4 regions of the Peribacillus sp. NPDC096540 genome follow, and region 1 is predicted to be linked to each of the others. Evidence: riboswitches for the same ligand, from Rfam matches in the RefSeq annotation. Region 1 holds a riboswitch; each other region holds the start of a gene.
What was found. A riboswitch is a leader RNA that binds a small molecule or an ion and turns the genes downstream of it on or off. The one in region 1 is predicted to bind glycine.
Positions count from the first base shown of each region.

Region 1 (4,371 bases):
CAAGGGTCTTTTTGGAACTTGCTCCTTCGGTGGCTTGTGTCGCATTGCACTCTCCCACAACTGTCATCCGCTTATTCAATTTGGTAAATTTAGAATAGTTGTTGTGGCTAATTATGTCAAGCATTTTTGAAAGCGCTAACAACACTATTCTAAAATAATCTTTTTTCTCATCAAAATATGATCATTCAGATATCTTAATGGTTGCTTATTGAAGCGGGCAGATTGCCACTTAATTTCCCGCTGCCTTCCTCTGATTCGACTGATCTACCTCCGTTTTCCGCATCCTATAAATCGTAATCAGCATAATAAACCAAACAGGAGTTACGAACAAGGCAACACGAGTATCTTCCGAAAGTGCAAGCACAACAAGTACGAACGCTAGGAAAGTAAGGATCAAGTAATTAGAAATTGGATAAAGTGGTAATTTAAATTTGTTCATTTTCGCTAGATCTGGCCTTGTTTTGCGGTATTTTAAATGACTGATGACAGTAACTCCCCAAATAAAGATGAAACATACTGTAGAAATACTTGTAATTAACGTAAATACTCCCTCTGGCATTAAATAGTTCAAAACAACGGAAATTAGAATGACGACAGTTGAAAAGGCCAATGCATTGGAAGGTACTTTACGGGCATTAAGTTTTGCAAATGGCACAGGTGCATTTTTATCTTTGGCAGTGAGTATACCATCCGGCTTGTACTGAAGATTGCGCTGTTACATGCCGAAGCAGCCGATGTTAGGACGACAAAATTGACGATGCCAGCAGCCGCAGCGATACCAACAGCCACGAATACTTGGACGAATGGGCTTTCCGATGGGATGATTGCGTTCCACGGATAAACACTCATAATGACAATAAGTGCACCAATGTAGAAAATTATAATCCGAATAGGAATATTATTGATTGCTTTTGGGATAACTTTTTCTGGATTTTCTGTTTCACCTGCTGTAAGTCCTACAAGTTCAATACCAACAAACGCAAACACTACCATCTGGAATGAGAGGATAAAGCCATTTATTCCATTTGGGAACATACCTTCGTGACTCCATAGATTCGTGAAACTGGCTGCGCCTGAATCTGTGGAAAAGCCTTTAATAATCATGAAAATACCGATAACAATGAGTGCTAAAATAGCGACGACTTTAATTAATGCGAACCAGAATTCCATTTCGCCAAAAAGTTTTACGGTTGCAAGATTCATAAATAGCAAAATGACAAGCGCAAATAATCCTGGCATCCACTGTGGTACGGAGGGAAACCAATACTGGGTATAAAGACCAACTGCTGTTAAGTCTGCCATTGCAATTGAAATCCAGCAAAATCAATAGGTCCACCCAGTTAAAAATGCTGCCATATTACCTAAATATTCTCTACAAAGTCAACAAAAGAATGATAGTTCAAATTGGATAAGAGTAATTCTCCAAGTGCGCCCATGATTAAAAAGCAAATGACGCCTGTAATCATGTAAGCAAATAAAATTGATGGTCCTGCTAAATGAATAGATTTTCCTGCCCCAAGAAATAATCCCGTTCCGATTGCCCCACCAATAGCGATGAGTTGTACATGTCTGTTTTTTAGGCCTCTCTCCAGCTTTTGTTCCTGCATATGATTTCCCACTTTCTAGTTTTATAGGCTATTTGTGATTTTTTCCTGACTAAAGGGTCAGTCCTTCAATGAGTTAAATAATTAGCGTACTGGGAGAATGACCCCACTCATGTAAGCGCTTTCTTTAATAATAGATTTTTTTACAAAATAGATTCATATTCTGTCCCCTTTTTTAATTTTTTTTCTAATCTACCAATCTTTTTGAAAAAAACATTGTGCGTTAATCGTTGAAATCAAAGATTGACTCTTTTTTTAACAGATTTCAATGCACACTCCTCTCTTTTTCCTTTTTTTATCTTTCCAAATACAAAAAAGGACAGAGGAAAGATAGGGGTTTTCCTATCTTCCTCTGTCCTTTTACCTGAGAGTTTAACTCCTTCGGTGGCCTATGGCTCTCTCCAGAGACGCGTCCAATTGTAGTCCATTTACCTGAGAGATTAGTTCCCTGCTTTTTAGGGTTTGCTCCTTCGGTGCTAAACAACGTTTAGTCTCTCCCACAATCATCATCCGCTGATATAAAGTTGCTTTAATAGTTGTATATTAACGGGTTTTAATGGAAATTTCAATAACTATCTGAAAAATCATTATTTTCTGAAATTTAAACATAGACGATATTGATTTTTCTAACAGTTCATAAATTAAAAGTTATTAAATTGCAAAATCAAATTTGTTGAATCGTAGGTGTAAACCGATCCACTTTTGAACGGATGCTGAGAAAAACGAAGGATTTAGGCATTTTGCCCATTGAAAATACGTCTAAATCTAAAGATGGGAAAGGACATAATGTCTATATTTTTAACACAATTGATGTATGGAAAAAGAGAAAATTGACGTATTGCGAGACTCGCGAGAATCCTTGCAACAGTATAGATTGCTTAGAGGCACCCTCCTTCTCTTCTTTAGCAACTTCCTCTTTGTCCCAACCACTTGCTATATTAGCAATGAGGATAATTGCTAGAACCCATACCCACCACTTCTTTGGCTTCTTTAGCTTGATTTTCTTTTCCTTACTCATTTTAGTTCATACCCCCTTTACAGTTCAGACGGACGATTGTAAACAGAAATAGAATAACCTCGACTTTCAATATTTAACGCTAGATTTTTACCCATTACGGCTAAACCTATCACACCGATTTGTTGTTTTGCCATGGTCCATTCGTCCCTTTTTAATTATTAGAATCAAGCTTAGCTACTTTGAAATCAAACTTTAAATCTCATCTCTAGTTATACAATAATAAACCTTATTGATCCAAATTATTTACTTGGATATACGTTACTCCGGTTCTTTCTTCTCTTTTCAAAGCCTGGTTTTCTAGGTAGATAAACACATATTCTTCTTGTAAGATTTAACTCCCGGCTGATAAACGGATTCAATATTATAAAACAAAAAGGAAAGGAGATTCACGTTTTCATCTAAAACTGTATTTCTAATGCAGTTGGTTGACTGGATTAAGCATTATCAATGTACCCATATTGTCTACTGGAAACCATGTGTGAATTTACTAGATGCTGAAGATATTGAGTTTTTGCCCAACATATGAAGCAGTCTGATAAAACTGATGTTGCAGAATGGATTGCTAAACTAATAGTTGGACTTACAGAATCCCGTTTAATTATCTAGTGGTGATTGAGTGCCCTAACATATTTCAGATTATGAAATGGTATTAACCCCCTCCCTTACAGGGAGAATGCTTGATCACCCTAATAATGACAATAATTTCTAAATTTAGTTCTTGTTTTTCGCCTAGATCATTTCTTTGATTTTCTCTCTAAACTTCTCATTCGTGAAAATATCCTGCGTGGTTGTTAAGTGTCATGACGCTGAAATCACGCGGGAACTGGAGTCTGCGGGCAATGTAGTGGCTTACTTCAACGGGCATAATCATGCAGGCAATTATGGTGAGAAAAACGGAATCAAATATGTGAATTTCCAAGGCATGTTGGATACACCCGATACCAATGCGTACTCTGTAATCCAAGCGTTCAAGGATCGCTTAGAGATTGATGGTTTTGGCCGGGAGCCGGACCGCATAATCAAGGTAAATACTATCCATAAACACGATCAAGAGCAAAATAAAAATGACCATCATTAATAGATAGTATCGTTTTCTAGAACTAAAACAAACCAAAGAGGCGAGCGGAAATCCGTTTGCCTCTTTGGTTTGTTTATCCTAGCTTTTTAAAAAGATAATATTCATTATCTTCTTTATAATCTTAATGTAATCTTTCTCTTTGGTTGCATGAAAAAAAACAATATCAAACCTATAGATATCATTGATTTTGGTACAGAACTTATTGAGGATAATGCACTCATGATTTTTCAATGTTGGCATCATGGATTCTCCAGCTACGACAATAGGAACAAAAATATGTGTTCTAATGGTGAAGGCCAAAACAACTGCAATTACAATTGCTTTAATCCATGATTCTTTGTTTTTCATTAAATTTCTTCTTTTTCTCATTTTTATTAACTTTTACCATCGCAAATTATTCCATATATTACACGTGCGGCTATTGAGAGCGTAAAATATCTTGTGTAAATGAATAAATAGAAAAAGGAAGACCTTTAACCTTCTTTCACTAAACTGCCTCGATAGTTAATTAAGGGTATTTTTTCACTTTGATTTGAATGGACGATTTGTGTAATGATCGTATATTCAAAAGGCCGCCAAAAGGCGGCCTTCTTATGGCGCTATCGCACTCGTTAGTTGAAAAACAATGCTTTTTAATTTTGGGTGTTTTCGTTTAGATGGTTTCTATAAGA
Region 1 covers NZ_JBNNTG010000061.1:11,261-15,631, forward strand. Annotated here, with positions in the region: partial or broken gene ACQKMR_RS26900 (amino acid permease) at 230-1,607, opposite strand; glycine riboswitch at 1,955-2,011, opposite strand; glycine riboswitch at 2,015-2,114, opposite strand; gene ACQKMR_RS26905 (hypothetical protein) at 2,395-2,622, opposite strand; partial or broken gene ACQKMR_RS26910 (NAD(P)-binding domain-containing protein) at 2,646-2,756, opposite strand; gene ACQKMR_RS26915 (hypothetical protein) at 3,467-3,700, shown strand; gene lepB (signal peptidase I) at 3,779-4,048, opposite strand.

Region 2 (8,768 bases), on a different contig from region 1:
CGAAATAGAAAACCGATCATAAATCGATTGTAAGCTTTCTTTATGAACTTTCATCGAAGCAACAAAGTCTTTAGCAGGAATCCCCTTTTCAAACCATTCATTCAAATCCGTCATCATATTACTCCTACCTTTTTAAATTAAAAGTACCATAAACAACTTATTATTTCATTGTTTCCACTCTAATAATCAACAAGATTTTCCGAGTTGTGGATCACTAACAGCAACCTGATTGTTTAACATATCTTGTTTTTTTGTCTTACCAAAAATCGTATTTTATTATAGGAAAAATATGTTGTAAAAGCTCAAGACATAAACTATTGATTTTTAATCCTGGAAAGGATGATACATTGACTAAAAAATTATTAATAACTTTTCAACATTGTGTTTCTAAAAGTTATACACTAATTTTGCTACGAGGCTTGAGGGATGAGAATTACTCCATATCCTCTTTGCATTGTCCACAAGTTATACACTACATTTTGCTACACTCTTTATTTTCGCTACGACTAGTTTATCTATTCGTTACACATTTAACTTCATTTATGTAAAAATACCCAAATTCCCAACTTATATGTTCCAATGATTTGGGTGGGGAATTCAGGATCATCGTGTTTTACGTTTTATATTTTTTCTCCTTATAAAAAAGAAAAGAAAGGTCATCCTAAAGGAGTATTCAAAAAAGGAAATAAGGAGAGAAAAATTAATGCCTCAACAACAAATCGATGTCAATCAATTAAATCAAGCAAAAGCAAATGTCACTCTTACACAAACTTTACTTAGTCAAGCAATTGAAAAATCTTCGTCGGACCCAACTTTGGCACAAGAAGCAATTAAACAAGCTGCTTCGGAAATCGCCCAAGCCCAATCATATGTAAGTCAAGTTTACAGTGTAATGCAAACTCAAAAAACGGAGTAAATAAGAACAGAATGTCACAAAAGCTAGATGATAAGAGGCCTATACCCATAAGTGGATTAGGCCTTTTTAGTTACTCACATAGATTAGGCAAACCTTATAAAAAAGGAGCGCCCCTGTTTTTCTTAAAACCTGGGATGCTTTGAAGGAATTTAAACGTATTAAATGGATCATATGCTGTTTTCACTTCTCGAAGCCGTCTAAAATTTTCTCCATAATACGCTGTTGGCCAATCTTTGATTTGCCGATCAGGCCAATTCACATAGTCACCATTCGTATAAGGTGATAAGGCACTCCTTAATTCTTTGATCCAGCGTATGTTTTCCCGTTCTTCTTCAGGATTGTTCCATGTAGCTAGGTACTCCTGGGCTATAATGGCGTTCCTGTAATAGAAAGCCGTTTCCCTTGGTTCGACCTTGCCTGCTGCTCCTCCAAGAGATTGTTGCCAAATGCCTGAATTTTCATTTGGTGCTTTTTCTAAAAATTGTTTCATCGTCAAGATCGCTTTCTTCGGAAAAGGTTTATTAATAAAAGATCCTGATCTCTTTCGATGGGCTGATTGATTTCCACTCGGATCGTCAAAGAACCGTACAGCTTCAATATATGGGACTTCCTTTATCAATACACTAGTTGGTGAACCAGTTCTCGTTAACGGCTGAAGAAGTTGCTTTAACTTAGATGACGTACCTACAAATTCACCTTGAGCGATAATTTGGTTTACTTCCTTTGACTTAAATTCTATTTCTGATGTTAGTCGTTCATCCGTGTGAGGTGCCCAATTTTGCCATGCATTAAATACTTCTTCGAAATCTTCCCATCCCCATGTAATGGAGAAGACTGAAACCCTAGAAATGGGGTGCACCTTGAATGTAAAGGATGTGACAATACCAAAGTTCCCGCCTCCCCCACCGCAGCAAGCCCAAAATAAATCACTATTATGATTCTTGTTTGCTTTAATGAGTTCAGCACCTTTACTCCCACTCGCTCTTACCATTTCTAGTTCAATCAGATTGTCACAAGTAAGTCCAAACAACCGCGTTAACATGCCAATTCCCCCGCCAAGCGTAAGGCCGACAAGGCCTACACTGCTTTCGGTACCTGCAGGGATAGTCGTGCCGTATTCCCATAATTTATTATATACCTTCCCTAAATTAGCTCCGGCTTCTATTTTCGCAATCATTTTTTCACGATTGACCTTGATTCTATCCATTTCGCTGACATCAATAATAAGACCGCCATTTACTAATGAAAAATTTTCATAGCTATGTCGGCCGCTCCTCACCCGAAAAGGTATATGATTCTCCCTCGCCCACTTCAATGCATTTTGTACATCCTTTGTATTCTGACAAAATACAATTATCTTTGGGAATTTTGGGAAGCTTAAATTATTATTTATTCTTGCCTGCTCATATTCAGAATCATCAGGTGTAACGATCCGTCCGGTAAGCTTTGTCTTTTCCAAAATATAACCCCCTTTCTCAGATAATGTAGAGAGGATGTTATATACTATGAAAATCTTTAGGAGTAGACACATTCTTTAGCGAAAAGGTTTCAATTAATCTAATACATACTTTTAACTCAACATTCGTACCTTAAAAAGTAGGATATATAGTTTTTCTATATAATAGAGCACACTTAACTCGTGAATTTTCATGTTTTACTCGTGAATTCCACCAATTTACTCGTAACAATTTCAATAAACTTAACAGGTGATGACTGTATGCACTCTACTCGCCCCCCTTCTTTGTTGATTCACGCAGCTAAAGTGAGTACGCTAGAAATAAACGGGAACAAAAGGGAGATGGGCTGATGTTGAAAGAAAAGATCATAGCTTGTTTTAGTGGTGGCAAAGATTCCACGTATATGCTTCATAAGCTGTTAAAAGAAAACAAATATGAAGTCGTATCATTAATTACAACCGTTACGACTGATGATGAAACATCCGGACACATGGTTGATTTTAAATTGATCCAAGCTCAAGCAGCATCCATTGGAATTCCATTATACAAAATTCAATATCCTTTATATGATGGAAAAGGTTTTGAAAATGGCCTAATTGGCGCCATGAATTTTTTTGGCAATCAAGGTATCTCCAAAATTGCATTTGGAGATCTTTTTCTGGAAGATTGTATCGAATACAAAAAGAACTTAGTTGAGTCTAATGGTTATGAACTAATCCTTCCTTTAGCCGGAATCAACCCGAAACAGCTAGTCCAGGAGTTTCTTGATTTAGGGTATAAAGCGAAAATAGTCAGCATTCGTTTAGATAAGCTCGATCCTTCTTTTTTAGGAAGAGATCTGGACCATAAATTTATTAAAGATTTACCAGAGGATGTAGATCCATGTGGTGAGTTTGGTGAATATCACTCATTCGTATATAACGGAGATATTTTCTCTCATCCGATACAACTAGACTTAGATGATGAAATGTTTGTACTTCCTGCAAATCCATTATTCAGCGAGGTTGGCTATAAACGTGTGGTAAAAGTTTAATTTCCTCATTAATATTGTCAGGGATCTTTGGGGACATAAACCCAAGAGGATGCCTGACACCTTTTTTATGATCTCAATTCAGCTTTTATTTGCGGATTCATTCTTAACGGAATGAATCTCCATTTTCCATTATAATTACGATGAAGGTTTTGCATTCCAGTTTATAGTTCACTTTTAACTGATTATGGATTGGTTTTATATCGCAAAATACGCTATTGTTATTAACAATAAAATTTTCTATGCTCATCAATAGGACTACTGTTTCAATCGCCTGCACTTTTAATAAACTAAAAAAACATGGTCATAAGGTTGGCATTTCCTTTGATAAATGTTGTCCATATAAAATGCCCAGTGCTCCTAATCCAATAATTGATACTGTTTTTATCTCCATAATTCCTTTCACCTTTTCAGCTAAAATTTATCACGCTATTCAGATAATAACCGCGATTAAAGTGCCAGTTCCTATGGCATGGATTGTATAGAAAAAAACAACTAGAAAGCCTATAATATTGTGAAATACCAAGAATGACGGCCTAACTTTCCAATTCCATATTGACCTATAGAATAAACAATGATAGAATTCCAATATTATATTATTGTTATTTAAATATAATGACAAATGACCGAAAGAAGATTCATTTCTTCCACAGACGGACATTTATTACAACCGCATACTAGTAAGCGTTGAATGCTATGGATCACACTATAGCAGGAGCAGCTTCTGGAGAGACTGTACATAGTACAGCGCCGAAGGATTCACAATCTCAGGCAAAAGGACAGAAGAGTAACGAATGATGAATTGTTATTCTTTAACCTGACGAGATTGGTAGTATCCAATCTCTTTTTTTATTGTCTAAAATCCAAGATATTGCCATTTAATGGCATAAGCGAGGTGAAAAAACGAGCTATACGGAATATAGAATCACGCTCCACACGACTAAGATGAAAAACAACGGGAGATGCTCAAATTGGCTAAACAGGAATTGAAAAGAGATTTAAAAAATCGCCATATACAATTAATTGCAATAGGAGGAACCATTGGTACCGGTTTATTTCTTGGATCCGGTAAAGCCATCCAATTGGCCGGTCCATCCATTATCTTTTCCTATCTTATTATAGGGATTGCCTTATTTTTTGTTATGAGGGCTTTAGGGGAATTACTTTTATCCAACGCAGGTTATACGTCATTCACCGAATTCGCTACCGAATATATCGGGCCGTGGGCTGGATTCGTGACCGGATGGACCTATTGGTTCTGTTGGATCATGACAGCCATGGCCGATATCATCGCGGTTGGTGTCTATATGCAATATTGGTTCAATATCCCTCAATGGATACCGGCTCTTGCCTGCCTGGTCATTCTGTTAGGATTGAATTTATTGACCGTTAAATTGTTTGGAGAACTTGAATTCTGGTTCGCGCTCATTAAGGTTATCACGATTGTTGCCTTGATTATTGTAGGCATCATCCTGTTAGTCATTGGCTTTAAAACAAACACGGGAACCGTTTCACTCACCAACCTTTGGAGCCACGGAGGCATGTTCCCGAACGGCGTATCCGGCTTCCTGCTATCCTTACAACTGGTTGTCTTCTCCTTTGTAGGGGTCGAATTAATTGGTGTTTCTGCAGCAGAAACAGCAAACCCGAAAAAAAATATACCGTCTGCCATCAATAAAATCCCGGTCCGAATTTTACTTTTCTATGTAGGTGCTATACTCGTCATTTTATGCGTCAATCCTTGGACACAGCTGGATTCATCAAGCAGTCCATTCGTAGAAGTCTTTACACTAATCGGCATACCAGTCGCTGCAGGGATTATCAATTTTGTCGTCCTAACATCCGCTGCATCTGCCGGCAACAGCGGTTTATTTTCAACAAGCCGTATGCTTTATACGTTAAGCAATAATAACGATGCTCCTGCAAAATTAGCAAAATTAAATAAACATGCTGTTCCAAGTAATGCCTTGTTTACATCGGCAATCGTCGTCTCCCTAGGGGCATTGCTAAGCAAAATGATCCCGGAACAGGCCTTTACAATAGTGACAACAATCAGTGCCATCTGTTTCATTTGGGTTTGGAGCATCATCTTGATTTCTCATATCAAATATACGAAAAAACGTCCGGATTTGAGAGCCCAATCAACTTTCAAAGCTCCTTTTACACCCTTTATCAATTACGTTATTTTAGGATTATTTCTGTTCATCCTAATCGTTATGCTATTCGCTGAAGCTACACGGGTATCACTGTTAATGACGCCAATCTGGTTCATTCTTTTACTCGTACTCTATAACTATCAGAAAAAGAAGTAGCCATTTTTCATGTTCGAAGGAATTAAAAGGAAGGGACACTCCCTTCCTTTTTTCAGTTTATTTTGCTAACACAGAGAAGTGCTACTAAAAATATACTGCATCCACAGTAAATTTTATATTAAAATAGTGAGGTACTTTAAGTCGATATGAATGACTTTCATTTAGAATAGAATGGAGGGGTTTGATTAATGAAGATTATATATATACTTACTCTAGTTCCGTTTATAGGCATATTAGGATTTCTTCCTTTTGTTAACAGAATAGAACCTTATGTATTAGGGTTGCCTTTTAATATGTTTTGGATGGCTATGTGGGTGGTCCTTACTTCCGTTATTTTGGGCATTATGTATAAGTTGGACCCCAGAAATCGGGAAGGTGACCAGGAATGAATATTTCCCTCTTAATTATTTTAGGATTTTTACTTTTATCAATCTTTTTAGGTATTCGATCTTCAAAAGGAAAAGACATGAATTTGGAACAATGGACAGTTGGAGGCCGTGGTTTTGGTGCTATATTCGTCTTTCTATTGATGGCTGGAGAAATTTATACGACTTTTTCCTTTCTTGGCGGCAGCGGCTGGGCTTATGGTAAGGGTGCACCCGCTTTATACGTCCTTATTTACATTACTTTGTCTTATGTATTGTCATATTGGCTTCTTCCGGAAATATGGAAATATGCCAAAGAAAATAGTCTAATGTCTCAATCTGATTTCTTTGTAAGCAAGTATAAGAGCCCAAGTTTAGGAATTCTGGCAGCACTTGTCGGTGTGGTATCGATGATTCCAGTGATTGTCGTGCAACTTAAAGGATTAGGGATTATTGTTTCAGAAGCATCTTATGGAGCAATTTCAATGTCTACCGCGGTTTGGATGGGAGCAATCAGCCTTACCATTTATGTTATGATTTCTGGAATACACGGCTCAGTTTGGACAGCAGTCATTAAAGATATCATGATGATCGTGATTATAGGATTCTTAGGAATTTATCTTCCTATTCATTACTTTGGTGGTTTTCAACCGATGTTTGAGGCCGTAAATGCAGCCAAGCCTGGTTTTCTAAAGCTTCCTGAACAGGGGCTTAGTGTTTCATGGTTTATCTCCACGGTAATATTGCTTGTATTTGGTTTTTACATGTGGCCCCAAGTTTTCAGCGCTGTCTATTCGGCGCGCAGCGGGAAAGTATTTCGTAAAAATGCTATTATCAGCCCGTTATATACGCTCATGTTGTTATTTGTCTTTTTTGTAGGATTTACAGCTATATTGAAAGTTCCTGGACTCGTTGGGGCAGATGCAGACCTCTCATTACTGCGCCTTTCGATCGAGACCTTTGATCCATGGTTTATAGGCATAATCGGCGGAGCTGGAATGCTGACCGCATTAGTACCAGGATCCATGCTTTTAATGAGTGTTGCTACACTGCTCGCGAAAAACGTCTATAAGGAATTTGCACCTGCAGTATCCGATCGGAACGTTGTAAGATTAGCAAAGTTCCTCGTTCCTGTTATTGCATTAATAGCAGTCTACTTTACCTTAAACGGCGGCGAAACGATGTCTGCATTAATTCTCATGGGATACAGTCTTATCACACAGTTATTTCCGTCTCTTCTCTTTAGCCTGAAAAAAACTAATACCATTAATAAATATGGAGCAATTTCCGGGATCATCTGCGGATTGGCTATCGTAACCTACATTACGCTTAGTCATTCAACAATAGGTACCATGTTTCCATCCTTACCACAGGCAGCGAAAGATTTGAATGTTGGAATCATTGCCTTAGTGGTGAATTTCTTTGTTATGATTACGGTAAGTCTCGCATTCAGAAAGCTCTCGGTTCTAGATCCCGCAAAATAATCTAAATCTGTTAACGATATATGAAGTACTTCTTTGATGTGGTTTTTGGGGATTAAAAATGCACCGTAAATTATACAATCGAAAGGTTCAAAAGACTGAGCCTTTCGATTGTTATGTATCCCATACCCCATAAAGGATACACACTTCTTTTTTTGGAGTTTTTCTCCCTTTACCGTCTATTTTTCTCTTAGTACATGAGTAATGAGTGACAGCATGAGTCATGGTAATCAGCAGATTCTTTTATTCTTTACTATGTTAAACGATAATGTTGAAAATTCATCAAATTATTACGACTCAATTGTACATATTCCCAAATCCATAGAGATCATAATTATTTTTCTAATTGACTTGCGTGATTTGGACTGTAAAGCATTTGAACACGAACACAGTCTATTGGTGTATTTATAGGTATCTCTATGAAATATTTTAGCTGCCATATCTGAGTTTTTTGTGCCTGACGGCTAGTAGGCTTGTCCCAAGGTGGGTAAACGCGTATTGCTCGTTTACCACCTTTACCTTTATTAGATACTATATTCTGATCAAATAAAACAGCTTTTGGAAATACAAACTGACCAAAGTTATTACCTTTGCGAGTACTAATAACAAACAAATCAACTGGATCTGATATGTCATATGGTTGAATCGCTCCATCCCCAATTCTCTCCCACAAAGTCACAAATTGTCCAACCTTTGTAGGTGTGATTTTAGCCACACGAAATCTAATGGAAAGGGTATTCAACTTGAATATATAGGCTCCATATTCAGCGTTTTGTGCCTCTATTAGTGGTTGTGAGAACTCAAACCTGCAAGGGCTATAAACAAGTTCCTTTGTTGCAAGAAGGTCACTATGAATTGTGTCAGAGGAAGCCCCCGAATTTTGAACGCTGAGATCTGATTCTAATAATTCTTGATTTTTCTCATCCATCTGTTCTAATCCTCCATTTTAAAGCTTTCTAGTCATTTTACTATATTCTCTTACAAAGCCATTCGATACACCTCACTCTCGTTCTGTTCTTTCATTTTAGAACATTCGTTCGCTACATTCAATTATCAACAGCATTATTTATCAGAGCCCTAGCCCTGTAAATAGTTAGATGACATTTAAATAAAATGGAATGAACCTAAAAAAACCCAGGCAACTTCCTCCCAGGCCTTTAATCATTATGCTGACTTTTCCACTTGTTCTGATTACGGGATTTTCCAA
Region 2 covers NZ_JBNNTG010000006.1:161,801-170,568, reverse strand. Annotated here, with positions in the region: gene ACQKMR_RS08695 (thioredoxin family protein) at 1-114, opposite strand, end outside; gene ACQKMR_RS08690 (hypothetical protein) at 704-916, shown strand; gene ACQKMR_RS08685 (FAD-binding oxidoreductase) at 1,011-2,375, opposite strand; gene ACQKMR_RS08680 (hypothetical protein) at 2,723-3,406, shown strand; glycine riboswitch at 4,118-4,196, shown strand; gene ACQKMR_RS08675 (amino acid permease) at 4,375-5,715, shown strand; gene ACQKMR_RS08670 (DUF3311 domain-containing protein) at 5,904-6,104, shown strand; gene ACQKMR_RS08665 (sodium:solute symporter family protein) at 6,101-7,564, shown strand; gene ACQKMR_RS08660 (MepB family protein) at 7,896-8,489, opposite strand.
Region 2: another riboswitch for glycine. It lies ahead of ACQKMR_RS08675 (amino acid permease); the one in region 1 lies ahead of ACQKMR_RS26900 (amino acid permease).

Region 3 (8,768 bases), on a different contig from region 1:
AGAAGACCTCAGAGTGGTTCAATTACCGTCAATTTAGCAAAAAAAGTGGTTGGACTTCGCCTTTCCACATTACCAACTGCACATCTCGAAAGTTTGGTCATCCGCCTGATTCCCCAGCAGAATATCCTTCCTCTAGAACAGTTATCCCTATTTCCAAACACCGTTCAAAAACTGGTTGCTCTTCTGAAACATTCCCATGGCATGCTCATATTTACCGGTCCGACTGGTAGTGGGAAAACCACGACATTATACTCCCTGCTTCATCATTCAAAAGAAATGATTAACCGGAACATCATTACACTTGAAGATCCCATTGAAAATGTGTCAGAAAAGGTTCTACAAGTTCAAATTAATTGAAAAGGCAGGAATTACGTATTCTGTTGGTCTAAAAGCTGTGCTTAGGCATGATCCCGACGTGATTATGGTCGGTGAAATCAGGGATTCCGAAACAGCAAAAATTGCAGTTCGCGCTGCATTAACGGGTCATTTAATTCTCACAACCATGCATACAAGGGATGCACAAGGAGCTATCTCTAGGTTGCTCGAATTTGGAATCAGCTTGCTTGAGATAGAACAGAGTTTGATTGGTGTGACGGCTCAACGGCTGGTTGAACTAACATGTCTGCAATGTAAAGAGGTTTGTACATCTGGTTGCCAAATGATTGCTCGTAATAAAAGGGCAAGTGTGTATGAACTACTTTATGGAAAAAGCTTGGCAGAAGTATTGAAGCTGACGAGAGAGGAAAAAGGGAAGGGGACGGTCTCCTACCGCCAATTAAAGGATGAGATAGGAAAAGCGGTGGCAATGGGCTATGTGGATTCACATGAATTTGAACGGCTGGTATACGATGAAGGCAAAAAGTAAATGGAGGATAAAAGAACAAGCTGTCTTTATCTCGAAGCTGGGGGAATTATTAAGTCATGGCTATCCCTTAGCCGAGGCGATACATTTTCTGGAGTTTCAGGAATCAAAGAAGAAAGCTGAGGATTTTACTAGAGCTATTCAGGATTTAAGGAACGGACATCCGCTGCATCAAGTGTTAACCCATCTTAATTTTCATCCACAGCTTGTAAGCTATATATTTTATGGAGAACAATGCGGTGACCTCAATCGGGCGTTGATAGAAGGAGGTAGATACTGGAAGAAAAGAACAGAAGATTTGGATAAGGTGAAAAAGTTGATGGTGTATCCAATTTTCTTATTCTTTTTTGTGAACATCGTGTTTTATATCCTGCAGAGTGTCCTCCTTCCAAAATTCCAGACAATCTTTTTTACGATGAATGTTGAACAGAATATCATCCTGAAATTACTGGTAGCCTCTTCAGTTATTCTTCCTGTCGTCCCCTTTATCTTACTCGCATTGCTTCTTTTCTTTTTTTTACTCAAACAATTTTGGTTTAACAAGTTATGTCCCTTAAGGCAGCGAAGAATATTAATAAACATTCCGCTCGTAGGTACATTCATTAAGTTATATGAAACGTATTTTTTTACAAGCCAATTCAGTGGCTTACTCTCTGGAGGGCTTTCCATTAACGAGAGCATCAAATTATTCTCCATAAATCAGCAACAGCCTTTTTACCAGAAGCTTTGCTCAATTATCAAAGATGATTTAATTGAAGGCAGATCGCTAGAAATGATTTTTCAGGAACTGCCTTACTTTGATAGAAATTTATCATTAATAGCCGCAAATGGTCAAAAGTACGGCAGGCTTGATTCAGAGTTACTTCATTACAGTCGTTTTTTGCTAGAGAAAATTGAAGAAAGAATGAATTCAATTTTGAAAATCATTCAGCCTCTTATGTTTTCATTGATCGGCCTGTTGATTGTTTCCATTTATTTAGCAGTCTTACTGCCAATGTTTTCTCTGCTCGAAGGGATATAGAATATTCTTAATAAATTCTGGAGGTGAATCTGCGCTGGAATAATTTTGGGAATAGAATAAGTGTATGAAATTCCTCATCTATTTTCATGTTTTTGGCAGCAGAATGATATGAAGAAAATGTTGAATGAAAGAGGTTTTACATTAATTGAAATGCTTATTGTTTTGCTCGTAATATCCATTCTTTTAATTATTACAATCCCAAATATAACAAAGCATCAATCGACGATTCACTCTAAAGGATGTGAAGCGTTTGTTAAGATGGCTCAAGCACAGGTTCAAGCCTATGAAATAGATAATGGCAAACTTCCTGCGAATATTGATGAATTGGAAAGTCAAGGGTACCTTAAACAAAAATCATGCCCGAATGGGGATGGTATTAGTCTGGATAACAAGGGAAAGGTTACGGTAATTGAGTAGCAGCAAATTGATTGTGCGGCCTTCCTGTGGAGGTTATACACTGTCAGAAACCCTCGTCGTCCTCGTTATTTTTGTACTGCTAAGTGGCATCGGTCTAAATTTATATCCAAGCTTCATTAAAGGAATGGAAAATAGGATATTCATTTCTCAACTGAAAGAGGACATTTTCTATGCGCAGCAGTATGCCATCAGCCATGAAAGTCTGATTTACCTTCATATGGATAATACGAATAGGATTTACACGGTAACATCCTATAAGGAGGGGGTTGTGCTTGAGAGGAGCATACCAAAGGATATACAGTTCTTAAGTGGAACATTAGGACTTTCGTTTCATTTTAATCAGTATGGAAATGCTTCAAAAGCAGGGACGATGATGATTGATACGACAAAAGGGAAGTACAAGTTAGTCCTTAATATCGGTAAAGGGAGGTTTAGGATTGAGAAACAGTAGAGGTTATGTCTACTTAGAAATGATAGCCGCTTTTTCTTTATGTATATTCTTGGTCATTTCGATTCTGCCGATACTGGAGGAGATAATGACCAATCGGAAAAATGTTGTCTTAAGAACAGAAGCCCACTATTTGTTATATGAAAGATTGACCGCTTTCATGGATGGGGAGGTAAATGCTGTCGACCAGGAAATCCATTTCCAGAAAAGATTGTATGAACTAACATGGAAGGACCAGAGGGATTTTCCAGGTATGATTGAAGGATGTGTACGATATGAAAATGCAGTCGGTAAATCAGAATCCATTTGTGATGCTGCGAAAAAATGATGGCTTTACAATAATTGAAATGCTTTTTTCTTTAATGATATTAATGACCACATCTATTTTCATCTTACAACTTTTTTCAATTATTCACACCCAGTTAGAATCAAAAGACAAATTGCATCCTAAAGAGTGGGAAATCTTTACGATGCAAATGCAACAGGAGGTCAGGGGTGCTAAAAGTCAGGATGTAATAGATAATAAATTATATTTACTTTCAGGTGACCAGTTATCTTTTATTGAACAATATGAGGATAAGCTCCGCAGGCGAGTGAATGGAAAAGGTCATGAGGTCATCCTGCAGAACATTTCAAAATTCCAGGTTGAGAAGGATGGTAACGTCATTGTGTTAAATATAACGGATAACGCGGGAAATACTGTTATTCGTAGGTTTCATCCTTTCTTTAAAAGTGAGTCGAAAGATGATGAATAATCAAAAAGGGGTCGTTTTCCCGATGGTCATGATTGTAGCGAGTGTTTTTATCATGTTCACGATATTAATGATCGATCAATTTATCATCGATAAAAAATTTTATAAAGAAGTGGAAGAAACGCTTGTAGCCGATCATCTAGTGCATCTAGCCGTTAATGAGGTGACAGCTGAGTGGGGTGAAGAGATACCGAAGAACCTTCAGGGGGATATCTCATATCCCAATGGTGATGTCCATTATATATTAACGAAACAAGATGCACGTTATGCCTTTATCGAATTTGCTTCCTCGACTAAAAATAACCGAGTTGGTAGAATCATTATTCAATATGACAAAGAATTAGGTAGAGTTATAGAATGGATAGAAAAACAGTCAGTGTAACACGGATGAAGTCAACCTGAGGTGCGGATTCAGTGATATGGAATTAGTAGATTGAAAATACTCCATTGTGATAACTATGTCAGTAACAAGTGGAGAAGGGATTCAGGAAGGATGAAAACCGTTTTTGGCTAACTGAGTATGAGGATATCGAACGGAATGATTTTTTCAATGATAGGGTTGCCTATATGAAAAGTCAGAGCTTACCATGATACAACAAGCAGATCCAAATAGTAACCATCTCGGGTAAACTTGAAAGAATAAAAGAAGCATAAACGGGGCATGCTTTATTAAAGGGTGATATTGTATGTCTACAAATGCTTATATCAAATATCTTACACAGCAGCTTGTCGAATATTTTAATTTGACCAAGAAAGAACGGAAAGAAAAACGCCGTCATCGGAAAGAGGATAAAAGTCATGGTGTGTCCCACTGGTTTGGTATTGTCCCTTTCGCTTTGTCGATGTTTGTAAGAAAAAAAATCAAAAAATAAAACAGATGTCCTAAGCTTTGGGACATCTGTTTTTTTGTTTAGTCAGGCAAATATAGCTAGGCATTTGTAGTAGAGAAGTCATTTTTGAAAAAAATCCATTTATCCTAACGCTCTATCTGATAAGTAAAATAAACCGCCATTGATGATTGATATTAGAATATTTGGTTCATATTGGGCCTGTAATGCCTGTTTTTCAGTGAAATAACTTTCGCTTTTTTCATCCATATCCTTATAAAAATGCTCCAATAAATTTAAGTCATTCTGCCAGCGCTCTATGGCTTCTTCCGCCCAAGAATGGTCATCGTTCTCGAAACTGGTTCGGATATATGTATCAAGTCTTGCTAACCCACTTTTTGGCATGATTAACGGTGAGAGGGTGAAGGAGTAATCCGGTATCTTCGGTGTGACCTTAACCGGTAAAACACGATTGTGAAATCCTTCCATGATCTCTCCGGAGATTAAATTCAATCCGACAGACATAAAGATATCTTTTTTTCGATCACATTGATAAGATATTTTCACATTTAGTGTTAGCCAGGGAAACAATGGATTATGCCCGCCATTTGATGGAAGTGTATCCTCGAAAAGTCTAGTATATCCAGCCAGCCTTTTTGTTGATTCGATAATTTGACGGAGACGGGGCGAACCAAAGTGAATTCGTTCTCCTTTCATATTGGGTGGAGCCTGTTCAGGATCGGTAATGAAAGTAATCTGTGCTGGGTTTGGAATCCCGCCCGTTTTTTCGAGATAATGCCAATAAAAGGGACGGTTCATTAACTCTTTATCCATTTCAATCGTCAGTTGAACAGTAATATGGGATGGGGTATTTTCTAGTACTTCACAATCATTAGCTTCAAAGAAAGTTATTAAAAAATTATGAATTTCCTGTTGCTGCATGAATCTCACCTTCCTTCATAGCTTGAGCGAATTGAATCATGGATGAAAAATTATCCATCTTAATTTTCATTTCACCCTCTGTTCTTGACTCACCGACCACGTCAATTAAATATTCTTCGATGTTGCTAATATCCAGCTTCGTTAAAATATCATCCAATTCACCAATTACTTTTTCAAACAAATGGATTTTTTCATATAATAATTTCAAAATATGTTCTTCAACTGTATTTTTCGTTGCAAAGTTATAAATCATGACATCTTCTTCCTGACCAAGTCGGTGAATCCGTCCAATTCTTTGTTCAAGTCTCATTGGATTCCATGGCAGGTCAAAATTAATCAAGTGGTGGCAAAATTGAAGGTTTATTCCTTCCCCACCAGCTTCGGTAGCAATTAAAACCTGAATCTGCTTTTGGAATAATTCTCTCATCCAGTCTTTTTTTCCACGCTTAAATCCGCCGCGGAAAGGAACCGAGGAAATTCCATTCTGTTGTAAATACCACTGTAAATATAGCTGAGTAGCTCTGTATTCCGTAAAAATAATCACTTTGTCATCAATTTTCTTGATGAGTTCTAAAGCTTTTTCAGCCTTGGAGTTTTGTACCGTTTCATTTACCTTCTCAAACAGCTCATCCAGCTTTGCTAAGAAGTCAGGGGAAGGCTGTTCATATTTGGCTTTCATGTTTTTCAATGTATAAAAAACGGCTTCTCTGCTGCTGCATGCTTCTCTTTGGAGCGTGAGTGCTGAAAAAGAACTTCCCTTCGCCCTATCTGAAACAGGCTTAAATTTGGAAACAGCGTCGTACAAGGCTTGTTCAGTTGGAGAAAATTCAATGATGATTGTTTCCACCTGCCTTTTGGTCCATTCAATTCCAGTATCAGCCCGTCGGTTCCGAATCATTACAGTATTGACGAGTTCCTTTAGATGCTCATCCTCAATAATATTACGGCCTTTGCCTTTATATTTCTCAGAAAAGAGTGTTGCATTTCCCAGGTGCCCCGGTTTTAATAACGAAACTAGATGGAAAATTTCTTCGACTTTATTTTGAATTGGCGTAGCTGTCAGCAGTAAACAAAATTTCTTTTTCAGATTTTGGACAAATTCATAGTTCTTCGTTTTATTATTTTTAAGTTTATGAGCTTCATCAATAATGATAAAGTCATATTCCTGATTAAAAATGATATCTCGATGCGGAGCGCGTTTCGCTGTATCAATGGATGATATAACAACATCGCATGATTCCCACACATAACTTTTTCTTTGAACAACAGCCGGAATATGAAACTTGGTATTCAATTCAAAAGACCATTGACTTACAAGTGAAGCGGGTACAAGGATTAATACTTTTTTAACAAGACCTCGGATCATGTATTCTTTTAGAATCAAGCCAGCTTCGATTGTTTTACCGAGACCTACTTCATCAGCTAAAATGGCTTTTCCATTCATCTTTTCAACTACCTGCTTTGCTGCTTCCAATTGGTGGGGAAGCGGGGTGAGCTGTGGAAGATGCTTGGGTGCCTGTAAACCTTCAAAATCAGGAATAATGAGGTTTTCTTCCATTTGAACAGCCAATTTATAAAGCTCCCAATTTCCCCATGGACCGTCATTTTCCATCTTTTGTAGAAACCCGTCATTCCAATCAGAACTGAAGGATATATTAATTTTCATTGAAACTACTCCTTCTAAAATCATAATTTTCTTATTTAGGGTTGAAACCCGAACATTTTATATGTGTAGTAAGAAAAATATTTCTCTGTAAAAAGATATTGCAGAGAAAAGTTTCTTAAGGTAGGATGTAAGTATATTTAGAAAATTCCAATTTCCCAAACGCTTAAAAGAAGCGTCCATTTTTCTGAATGTAGCGTTTTTAATAGTATGGGCAACCGGCTCCTACTTTATCCCAGATTAACAGACTAGAGATCATTCATTAAGTTCCCCGAAGTTTTAAGGAGAGTTGGTAGAGAACGCATTTTGTAAATGCACAGAGGTTTTACTAACTATCAGTAGGAATTATTTACTTTCCTAATTGGTGGAGACACATTTATATGCGGGTGAAGATAAGGGGAGAGACTACGAATGTAGCGCCGAAGGAGCAAACTTAGCAGTGAATCTCTCAGGCAAAAGAACTCTTATTGGACGCAACTCTGGAGAGCGCCGCTCGTTGCAGGACGGCCACCAAAGGGGAAAACCTATTATATAGGTAAACTTTCAGGTTTCAGGACAGAGAAAAAGCTCTATAGGGCTTTCTCTGTCCTTTTTTGTGCCCTTTTTTCCTCATTATGAACAGGATGAGAAGTATAAGAAGATCTGATTGAATGGAAAGAAGATTTTAGAAAAGAAAGCAAAGTACATTTAAAAAATATAAGGGGGGTCATTTTTTGACCAATTTAAAAAGAACGCCACTATTTGAGGTTTATCGTGAATGCGGAGGAAAAACAATCGATTTTGGCGGCTGGGAACTTCCTGTTCAATTTTCGGGTATCAAGGACGAACATGAAGCAGTTCGTACAAAAGCTGGCTTATTTGATGTCTCCCATATGGGTGAGGTTGATGTAAAGGGACCAGGGAGTCTTTCCTTTTTACAAAAAATGATGACCAATGATGTATCAAAGCTAAAACAGGGTGGTGCAATTTATACGGCTATGTGTTATGAAAACGGCGGTACGGTTGACGATCTTATCATTTATAAAAGAGCAGAAGATGACTATCTGCTCGTGGTCAATGCCGCCAATACAGAAAAAGATTTTAACTGGCTTCAAGCTAATTGTTCAGAGGATGTCCAACTTTCGAATGTATCAAGCGATTATACACAGTTGGCATTGCAGGGACCTCTTGCAGAGAAAATATTACAAAAACTATCTAATGATACACTTTTGAGTGAAATTGGCTTTTTTAAATTCAAGGAAAATGTCCTGATAAATGGGCTTTCCACGATCGTTTCACGTACAGGATATACGGGTGAAGATGGTTTTGAAATATATAGCCGCAGTGAAAATGGCCCGGCCCTTTGGAGAGCTATTCTTGATGCAGGAAAAGAAGAAGGGATACAGCCGATAGGTTTAGGGGCACGTGACACACTCCGCTTTGAAGCTAAACTTCCGCTTTATGGACAGGAGCTTTCACCGGATATTACCCCAATTGAAGCCGGGATTGGTTTTGCGGTTAAAGTGGATAAGGAAGCCGACTTTTTCGGGAAAGCCGTTCTAGCTGAACAAAAGGAAAATGGGGCACCACGTAAGCTTGTCGGAATTGAAATGATTGACCGAGGCATTCCTCGTCATGGTTATAAGGTATACAGTGGGGATAAAGTCATTGGTGAAGTTACGACTGGCACTCAATCACCAACCTTGAAGAAAAATGTAGGATTGGTACTTATCGATAAAGACTATTCGGTGATGGATTTGGAAGTCGAAGTGGAAATTCGTTCAAAACGATTGAAAGCCGTTATTATACAAACACCTTTTTATAAAAAACCACGTAAATAGAGAGGAATGGTCATTA
Region 3 covers NZ_JBNNTG010000003.1:164,140-172,907, forward strand. Annotated here, with positions in the region: gene ACQKMR_RS04690 (ATPase, T2SS/T4P/T4SS family) at 1-357, shown strand, start outside; gene ACQKMR_RS04695 (ATPase, T2SS/T4P/T4SS family) at 320-865, shown strand; gene comGB (competence type IV pilus assembly protein ComGB) at 813-1,883, shown strand; gene comGC (competence type IV pilus major pilin ComGC) at 1,992-2,300, shown strand; gene comGD (competence type IV pilus minor pilin ComGD) at 2,293-2,751, shown strand; gene ACQKMR_RS04715 (hypothetical protein) at 2,738-3,076, shown strand; gene comGF (competence type IV pilus minor pilin ComGF) at 3,024-3,503, shown strand; gene comGG (competence type IV pilus minor pilin ComGG) at 3,496-3,882, shown strand; gene ACQKMR_RS04730 (YqzE family protein) at 4,187-4,372, shown strand; gene ACQKMR_RS04735 (YqhG family protein) at 4,472-5,269, opposite strand; gene ACQKMR_RS04740 (DEAD/DEAH box helicase) at 5,247-6,935, opposite strand; glycine riboswitch at 7,319-7,406, shown strand; glycine riboswitch at 7,410-7,493, shown strand; gene gcvT (glycine cleavage system aminomethyltransferase GcvT) at 7,646-8,752, shown strand.
Region 3: another riboswitch for glycine. It lies ahead of gcvT (glycine cleavage system aminomethyltransferase GcvT); the one in region 1 lies ahead of ACQKMR_RS26900 (amino acid permease).

Region 4 (8,768 bases), on a different contig from region 1:
GGATGACTACGCAGTAAGCTATCATACTTACAAAATCATTGGAGAAAAATACAGAGGAAATTCAGTTCAAGTATATAAAAAAGTCTTCCCTTTTACTTATAAACCTCAATCCGAATATAAAGACAGGACAGATCAAGCTGGCGATATTATGATGGAATTATATCGTAAAAATTACAAAATAAAAGATGGGAATACTTTGACTATTGGAGATTTCGAAATCCCATTAAAATAAAAAAGACACCATATTTAATATGGTTCCAGACTGTCGACAAAGTCGACAGCTGTTTTTTTGTATAAAGTTTAGCAACAATATATTGTTTCCTTCTTTCAAATTCACAACTAAATGTGCTAATTAAAAGATGCAAAAACCCAATAGGAAGAGCTTCTTTTTCCACCTTGATAAAGGAATAAATAGAAAGGGCATGTTTTGAAAAAAGATTAATCAAAACATGCCCTTATACTATTTAATTGGATTATTCTTTTATAAAAAAGATTGATCATTTTTGTGTTCCTTAATCAACTAACGCACCTGTTAACTTAAGTACATTCTTTCAAAATTTTGTTTTTATAATAAAGGCTATGTTTAAGAATAATGTTGATTATTTTAAAGTTTTAAAGGAAGTCCGTTATGTGCTTCCTTAATGAATATTTTAAAAGATGGGGGATCACCACTTGAATATCAAATTTGTACCGTACCTATCTAAAAATAACGTCTCACTCTATTCATATATTTTATATACTCTTCCCCAAATTTCTTGATACACCATCTTTCTTCTGAAAGAATAATCCAGTGCGCTGATATTTGGAAAACTATTAATAACCCAAGCAATATCCATGAATGTGTAAGCAATACACAACCCAAGAAGTAAATGAAATATGCAATGTACATAGGATTGCGGGATATTCGATATAACCCGTTTACATTTATCCCATTCATTTTAGGTTTAGCATAATTTACTATAGATACCGCATATAAAACAATTCCTGAAATATAGATTATTAGGCCGATATAAAACCAAACTGAGTCTGTTCTAATTTTGAGTAGTAATAAAAATAATAGAATAAGGGCGGTCGTAATTTGATAAATCCAGAAAGCCACTTTTTCTTTTCCCAATAATGGAGCAAAGAAACCTGCACGTTTAGGCCCCTCTTTACTTATTGCACTCAATAGGCCATACCTTATAAGTATAATTGGTATAACTGTCAAAAATGCATCCATTCTATCCCACCTTTTAGGTCTTTAATTTACAATTGAAGTTTATTGCTACTTATTTATATTACGAATACCCCAAAATATGTAAACTTACATTTATTCCATAATTTAAGAAATCCTCTAGTGTTTGAAACATATTCATCCTCCTCACTTAAATACTTCACAGAGCGATTATTTGTCTCATCTAAATACTCCTTCCAGAAAAAAATATTAAGTAATAAGTTCTACAAATAATAAATAATCCCTTGTTGAACTCCCTGCCCAATAAGTTGTTTAACGTAATCCAAAGCGTGGTTCATCGCCAAGAGATACTCCTAATTTCCAGACACTACTGAAAAACCGGTATCTACTAGGGGAGTAATGCCAGACATATAGTATTCTTTAATACTAAAAAAAGGTGGACATGTTGGTATTGATATAGGGAATAAGTAATCATGGGAGGCACAAACTAGTACTGGCATCCCATTTGTGATAGAACAAAATACTTCCAAGTCGAGTATGCACCTGAGTGAGGCTGAACCTTTGCATATTTGGCACCAAACAGCTTTGTTAAGTGCTCAATAGCTGCTTGTTCTGCCACATCATCAAATTCACATCCGCCATAATAACGTATTCCTGGATAACCCTCTGCATATTTATTCGTCATCACACTTCCCATGGCCTCTAATACATCTTGGCTGACGAAGTTTTCTGATGCGATCAACTCTAGTGTTTGATGTTGCCGTTGCCTTTCGTTTTCAATTGCTTAAAAATGGTTTGATCATTTTTCTGCAAACTCATTCTTATTTCCTCCTTTTTTTAGATAGCTGCTGCCACTTCATATCATGTTCCCTGTTTTTGCACGCAAAAAAGGACAGAAAAGGGTAATGGCAACATTCCCTTCTCTGTCCTTTTACCTGAGAGTTTAACTCTATGCTAAAAAGAGTCTTCCCCTTTGGTGGCGTTTTATAAACGCTCTCTCCAGAGTTGCGTCCCATTGTGGTTCTTTACCTGAGAGATTTGTTCCAAGGTTTTTTTGGAACTTGCTCCTTCAGTGGCTGTCTACATTGCACTCTCCCACAATCGTCATCAGCTATATATTTTTTTGAAACACTCTAAATATTCGCGATTGTACATTATTTACATAAGTATTTTTTATGGTATCGCCTCTTTATTTATACATATTCAGGAAACTAAGAAAAGATAAAACGGAGGAAAATCACTTTATATCAGCAAACGCTTTCAAATTTAACAGACTAATGCTTCTTTATGTAGTTCTGCTCTTGATAATCGCTGATTGCAGCCTGGTTTTTCTCTTTTTCTTTTAAAACATAACTAAGTAAGTCTAATGAGAGGCGCGCTGCCACTTGTCCAGTTATTCCCGTATGATCGTAAGGAGTAGCTACTTCTACCATATCAAAACCGATTACTTCTCCTCTTTTTGCAATTCCATGGAGTAATTCGTTGACTTCATCATAAAGCAGGCCTCCAGGAGAAGGTGTGCCTGTCGCAGGGGCGATCGATGGGTCGAGGCCATCAATGTCCATGGTAATATAATATTTTTCACCTTCTGGAATAAGTTCCAGAACCTGTTCAAATCCCATCTTTCTCATTTGGCGGGGAGACAAGATGACACTTCCGTATTCTCTGGCAGCATCGACATCTTCTTTTTTACTGCTGCTGATTCCACGAATGCCCAATTGGAAAATCTTTTGAACATGATTCATTTCAGATAAGCGGCGGATGCAACTTCCATGTCCAACCCGCATTCCTGAACGGTGATCTGCCCAGTCTAAATGTGCATCAATCTGGATCACATGAAATGGCCCGAGTTCACCCAAGCCCTTTCCTACTGGAATTGTAATGGAATGATCTCCACCTAAAACAACTGGCATTGCACCTTTTGAAACGATTTTTCGAATGGCTATTTCCGTATTATCATGGGATTGCATCATATCCCCATGGACTATGTCTACATCACCGCAATCAACGACTTTCCATTTCGGGCCAAGATAAATGATATCATTTTCAATATCATAGGCACCATCTAACCCGAAACTATATAATGTAGAGCCCTCCCGAATTCCTCTTGGACCCATTCTTGCGCCTGACTTCCATTGTGTTCCCATATCATTTGGAACTCCAATGACAGCTACATCTGCATCTAGCTGGTCTAGATCAGGACATACGGGATATTTCCCGAACGTACAGATTCCGGTAAAAGGTAAATTAAGATGTTGTTTTTCATTATTCGACATGAACTTTGCCTCCCACTTGTATTACGTCCTCGTTAATATATAGGCAAGCTTCCTGCCAACCTATAAAACTAGGCAAAACGGAATTGTGTAGTCAATAATGACTACCAGGAACCAACATATTTTCTGATTACTCGATTCTCCCTAGTAAACGCCACGGAGAAAGAGCGCGTGGAATATAATACATATACTGTAAAATATTATTATTTTCTTGTTAGGTCTTAAATTAGGTCTTAAAAAACAAATCTTGATGAACTAGCACTAGTAAAATAAACAATTAGGCTGACAGCTTTCTTTCTTTTCCAGCCCATTTACAGAAATAACATTTTAAAATTTTGGTGGATTCAAAAAAATGCTTCCTCTATTATTAGAACTTCTTCGATGTAAGCATTACTCACTCTCTTTTACTCATTTATCTCTACTTCTCAATTTTTAATGATCAAACCACTTGGTTGGTTCCACTTCTAAGTTAATGTTGATTTGTTTTACCTCACTAAACTCATCTAAACCAAAAGTTCCTAATCCACGGCCAATTCCGCTCTGTTTGTAGCCTCCCCACGGGGCTTCATTGTAGGCTAGATTGTAGGCATTAATCCATGTAATTCCGGCCCTTATTTTCTTAATCACTCTTAAAGCCTTTGCACCGTCTTGGGAAAATACACCTGCTGCGAGGCCATATGGGGAATCATTAGCAAGCTGGATGGCTTCCGCTTCATCTTTAAACTTTTGTACAGTCAGTACTGGCCCAAATATTTCTTCCTGAACAATTCTCATGTCCGGTTTGGTATCAACAAATATTGTCGGCTCAACAAAATAGCCCTTTTCAAGCCCATTGCTTGTGATACGCTTGCCGCCGCAGGCTAATGTCGCCCCTTCTTCTATGCCATGTTGAATATATTGGAGTACCTCATTCATATGTGCTTCACTGACAAGGGCACCCATTTCTGTAGAAGGTTGATCACCAGGACCGACTTGGATCTTTTTCGCTTTCTCTATCAGTCTATCGATAAACTTGTCGTGAATGCTCTCTTCAAGCAGCAAACGCGATCCTGCATTACAAACTTGACCTGCATTTACAAAAATCCCATATAAAGCATAATCCACTGCTGTCTCAAAGTCTGCGTCGGCGAAAATGATGTTAGGTGACTTGCCGCCTAGTTCGAGGGCAATGTTCTTAATATTTCCAGCAGCTGTTTTCATGATGCTTCTGCCCGTTGAGGTGCTGCCAGTGAATGAAACCATATCGACTTTATCGCTTTCCGCTATTTCATTTCCTACGGTTCCCCCACCGCCCATCACGAGATTGGCAACGCCATCTGGAATGCCAACTTCTTTGATAATCTCGAACAATTTGGTAGTGGTAACCGGAGTTATCCCGGCTGGTTTAAACACGACCGCATTTCCTGCAGCAAGGGCAGGGGCTATTTTCCAAGCTCCCGTCAGTAAAGGAAAATTCCACGGAGCGATCAGTCCACATACCCCTACCGGCTCTCGAACAACCATAGCCTGTACAGGACCAGAAACAGGATACGTTTGGCCGTCCGGTTTTGTGACTAAACCGGCATAGTAGCGAAAACAATCCGCTGCGTCAGCAATGTCAAACTCTGACTCTTTAAGAGGTTTTCCGGTATTGGCTGTTTCAAGTTGGCTAAGCTCAGATACATTTTCTTCAATCTTCTCCGCTATTTTAAATAAATAGGAAGCCCGTTCCGAAGCCGGTAAGTCCGACCAAATCCCAGAATCAAATGCTAGTCGTGCTGCATCAATAGCCATCTTGGCATCTTCTGCATTTCCGTTGGGAGCCTCTGCAATGATCTTGCCGTTTGCCGGATTTACAATATTTTTCTTCTGTTTACTTAAAGAATCCATCCACTCACCGTTTATAAACATTTTCAACTTATGCAATTTGAAAAACCTCCAGTTCGTTAATCTTACTTTATAGCAATCTCATATCCATAAATAGCTAATTATGTACCCGCAGCAAGTGGGCATACGCATGTTTTCTGTAAAACATGGCGGCCGCCCAATTAAAACTCCCATCAAGCCGGCCGCCGATTCAAAAATTCTAGATCAACATTAATCTAGTTAAATTTTTAAATTAATGTTGTGTTTTTCGCCTCATAAGTCTTTTGGAATAATGCCAAATAATCTTCGCGTGTCACTTTTCTTGAATTCGTCTGTGTACATAAATGAACTGCTGCCCCTTCAGCAAGGAATGGGAAATCTTCCGGATTGACATTATTTAAATCTCGAAAATCAGGAATGCCAATTTTACGAGCAAGCTCTTTTAACAATACAACACCTTCATAGGCAGTTTCCTCAATTGTTTTACCTTCTTTATTTGCTCCAAGTTTTTCAGCTACAATTGCATGTTTTTCAGGGTTTGAAGGAATATTAAATTCAAACACATGTGGAAGAAAGATAGAATTTGCTACCCCATGTGGAGTATCATAAAGACCTCCAAGTGGTTCAGCCATAGCATGTACAGCACCAAGATCCGCGTGATTAAATGCCATACCTGCAATTAAACTGGCTACAAGCATATTTTTCCGTCCTTCTAAGTCGTTCCCATTTTCTACAGCTAACGGAAGGTACTTAGCAATTAATTCAATTGAATAAAGACTGAGAGCATCTGAAATTGGTTCAGCAATATTGCTGGTATAAGCTTCGATAGCATGTGTAAGTGCATCCATTCCAGTAGCAGCAGTAATAGATTTAGGCAGAGTTAGAGTTAATTCAGGATCCAAAATTGCTAGTTTCGGAGCCAGTCTAATGTCAAGTATAGCCTCTTTCTGTTTTGTAACTGTATCTGTAATGACAGAACCTGTTGTAACCTCACTTCCAGTACCTGAAGTTGTAGGAATACAAATAAGTGGAGTGATTTCTCTCTCTAGTAAATTAAAACCGTAACGATCTCTAAGCTCTCCTCCATGGGTTAAAAGTGTACCAATTGCTTTTGCTGTATCCATCGAACTTCCGCCGCCAAGACCTATCAAAAGATCTATTTCCTCGTCTTTAAATTGTTGATAGGCTCTATGGCAATCTACATCTTTTGGATTAGGAGTAATTTCATCAAAAACAATATAATTGACACCTTCCTGGTCTAACGAATCGGTAACCTTTTGTAAAATTCCAGTTTGCGCCAGTCCTTTATCGGTAATTAGAAGTGCCTTTTTTCCTCCTAGCTCTTTTGCTCTTTTCCCAATATTTTTAACTTTTCCGTTCCCAAACTCTATAGAAGTAGGAAGATTGAAATTAAAATCCCAGATCATCATTAATTTCCCCTTTCAATTTTTCAAATAGTGTAATAGTATAGTGACTCACTCTCTTTTACTCTTTTATATCTACTTCTTCATTTTTTATTGATCAAACCACTTGGTTGGCTCCACTTCTAAATTAATGTTAATTTGTTTTACCTCACTAAACTCATCTAAACCAAAAGTTCCTAATCCACGGCCAATTCCGCTCTGTTTGTAGCCTCCCCACGGTGCTTCATTGTAGGCTAGATTATAAGCATTAATCCACGTAATTCCTGCTCTTATTTTCTTAGTCACTCTTAAAGCCTTCGCGCCGTCTTGTGAAAATACACCTGCTGCGAGGCCGTATGGAGTATCATTGGCAAGTTGGATGGCTTCCGCTTCATCTTTAAATTTTTGCACGGTAAGTACTGGCCCGAATATTTCTTCCTGAACAATTCTCATGTCCGGTTTGGTATCAACAAATATCGTCGGCTCAACAAAATAGCCCATTTCAAGTCCATTGCTTGTGATACGCTTGCCGCCGCAGGCTAATGTCGCCCCTTCTTCTATGCCAAGTTGAATATATTGGAGTACCTTATTCATATGCGATTCACTGACAAGGGCACCCATTTGTGTAGACGGTTGATCACCAGGGCCGACCCGGATCTTTTTCGCTTTCTCTATCAGTCTATCGATAAACTTGTCGTGAATGCTCTCTTCAAGCAGCAAACGCGATCCTGCATTACAAATTTGGCCGGCGTTTACAAAAATTCCATATAAAGCATAATCCACGGCCGTCTCAAAGTCTGCGTCGGCAAAAACGATGTTTGGTGACTTGCCGCCTAATTCGAGTGCAATGTTTTTAATATTTCCAGCTGCTGCTTTCATGATGCTTCTGCCTGTCGATGTACTGCCAGTGAACGAAACCATATCAACTTTATCGCTTTCCGCTAGTTCATTTCCTACTGTTGCACCACCACCCATAACTAGATTTGCAACGCCATCTGGTATGCCAACTTCTTCGATAATCTCAAATAATTTAGTAGTCGTAATCGGAGTGACCTCGGATGTTTTAAATACAATCGTATTTCCTGCAGCAAGGGCAGGGGCTATTTTCCAAGCTCCAGTCAGTAAAGGGAAATTCCACGGAGCGATCAGTCCACATACCCCTACCGGCTCTCGAACAACCATGGCCTGTACAGGACCGGAAACAGGATACGTTTGGCCGTCCGGTTTAGTGACTAAGCCGGCATAATAACGAAAACAATCCGCTGCATCCGCAATGTCAAACTCTGCTTCTTTAAGAGGTTTTCCGGTATTGGCTGTTTCAAGTTCGCTAAGCTCAGATGTATGTTCTTCAATTTTCTCTGCTATTTTAAATAAATAGGAAGCACGTTCCGAAGCCTGCAGGTCTGACCAAATCCCGGAATCAAATGCGGTTCGTGCCGCTTCAATGGCCATCCTGGCATCTTCTGCATTTCCGTTGGGAGCCTCCGCAATGATCTTGCCGTTTGCGGGGTTAACAACATTACTCGTTTGTTTACTCAAAGAATCCATCCACTCACCGTTTATAAACTTTTTCAGCTTCAACAATTTGAAAAAACCTCCTGTTCGTTATTCTTACTTTAACAATCCCGCTTTAAAAATAGGTAACGCTTTCATTTTTCCTTATTTTCAAAATATTCACACCTCCTTTAGTTTCATATACTTACTTCAGTGTAAAAAACGGATTAAAAGTCTTCTACCTTTTGGGAAAGCGTTTTTTCATTCATATCTTCTACCTTTTGAGGAATGATCTCCTCATCAAAATGAAACTCAGGAAGAGGCTTGCGGAAAAAATTTGTCATATAAAGAAGATATGCTAAGCCACATATCACCCAAATGCCTCCAAGAATCAATGCCTCTATTTCTAAATGTGACCATAACCACATAGTAAATACTGCGCCAATGAACGGTAAAAATAAATACCTTATGCAATCGTTAAAAGATCGTTTCTGATTTTTTATAAAATAATGGGCTATGACAGATAGATTAACAGATGTAAAAGCAATGAGCCCTCCAAAATTGATAAACTTGATGACT
Region 4 covers NZ_JBNNTG010000056.1:9,493-18,260, forward strand. Annotated here, with positions in the region: gene ACQKMR_RS26420 (hypothetical protein) at 1-232, shown strand, start outside; gene ACQKMR_RS26425 (methyltransferase family protein) at 701-1,219, opposite strand; partial or broken gene glyA (serine hydroxymethyltransferase) at 1,674-1,993, opposite strand; glycine riboswitch at 2,089-2,182, opposite strand; glycine riboswitch at 2,183-2,282, opposite strand; gene speB (agmatinase) at 2,449-3,450, opposite strand; gene ACQKMR_RS26440 (aldehyde dehydrogenase family protein) at 3,880-5,352, opposite strand; gene ACQKMR_RS26445 (iron-containing alcohol dehydrogenase) at 5,541-6,722, opposite strand; gene ACQKMR_RS26450 (aldehyde dehydrogenase family protein) at 6,807-8,279, opposite strand; gene ACQKMR_RS26455 (APC family permease) at 8,417-8,768, opposite strand, start outside.
Region 4: another riboswitch for glycine. It lies ahead of glyA (serine hydroxymethyltransferase); the one in region 1 lies ahead of ACQKMR_RS26900 (amino acid permease).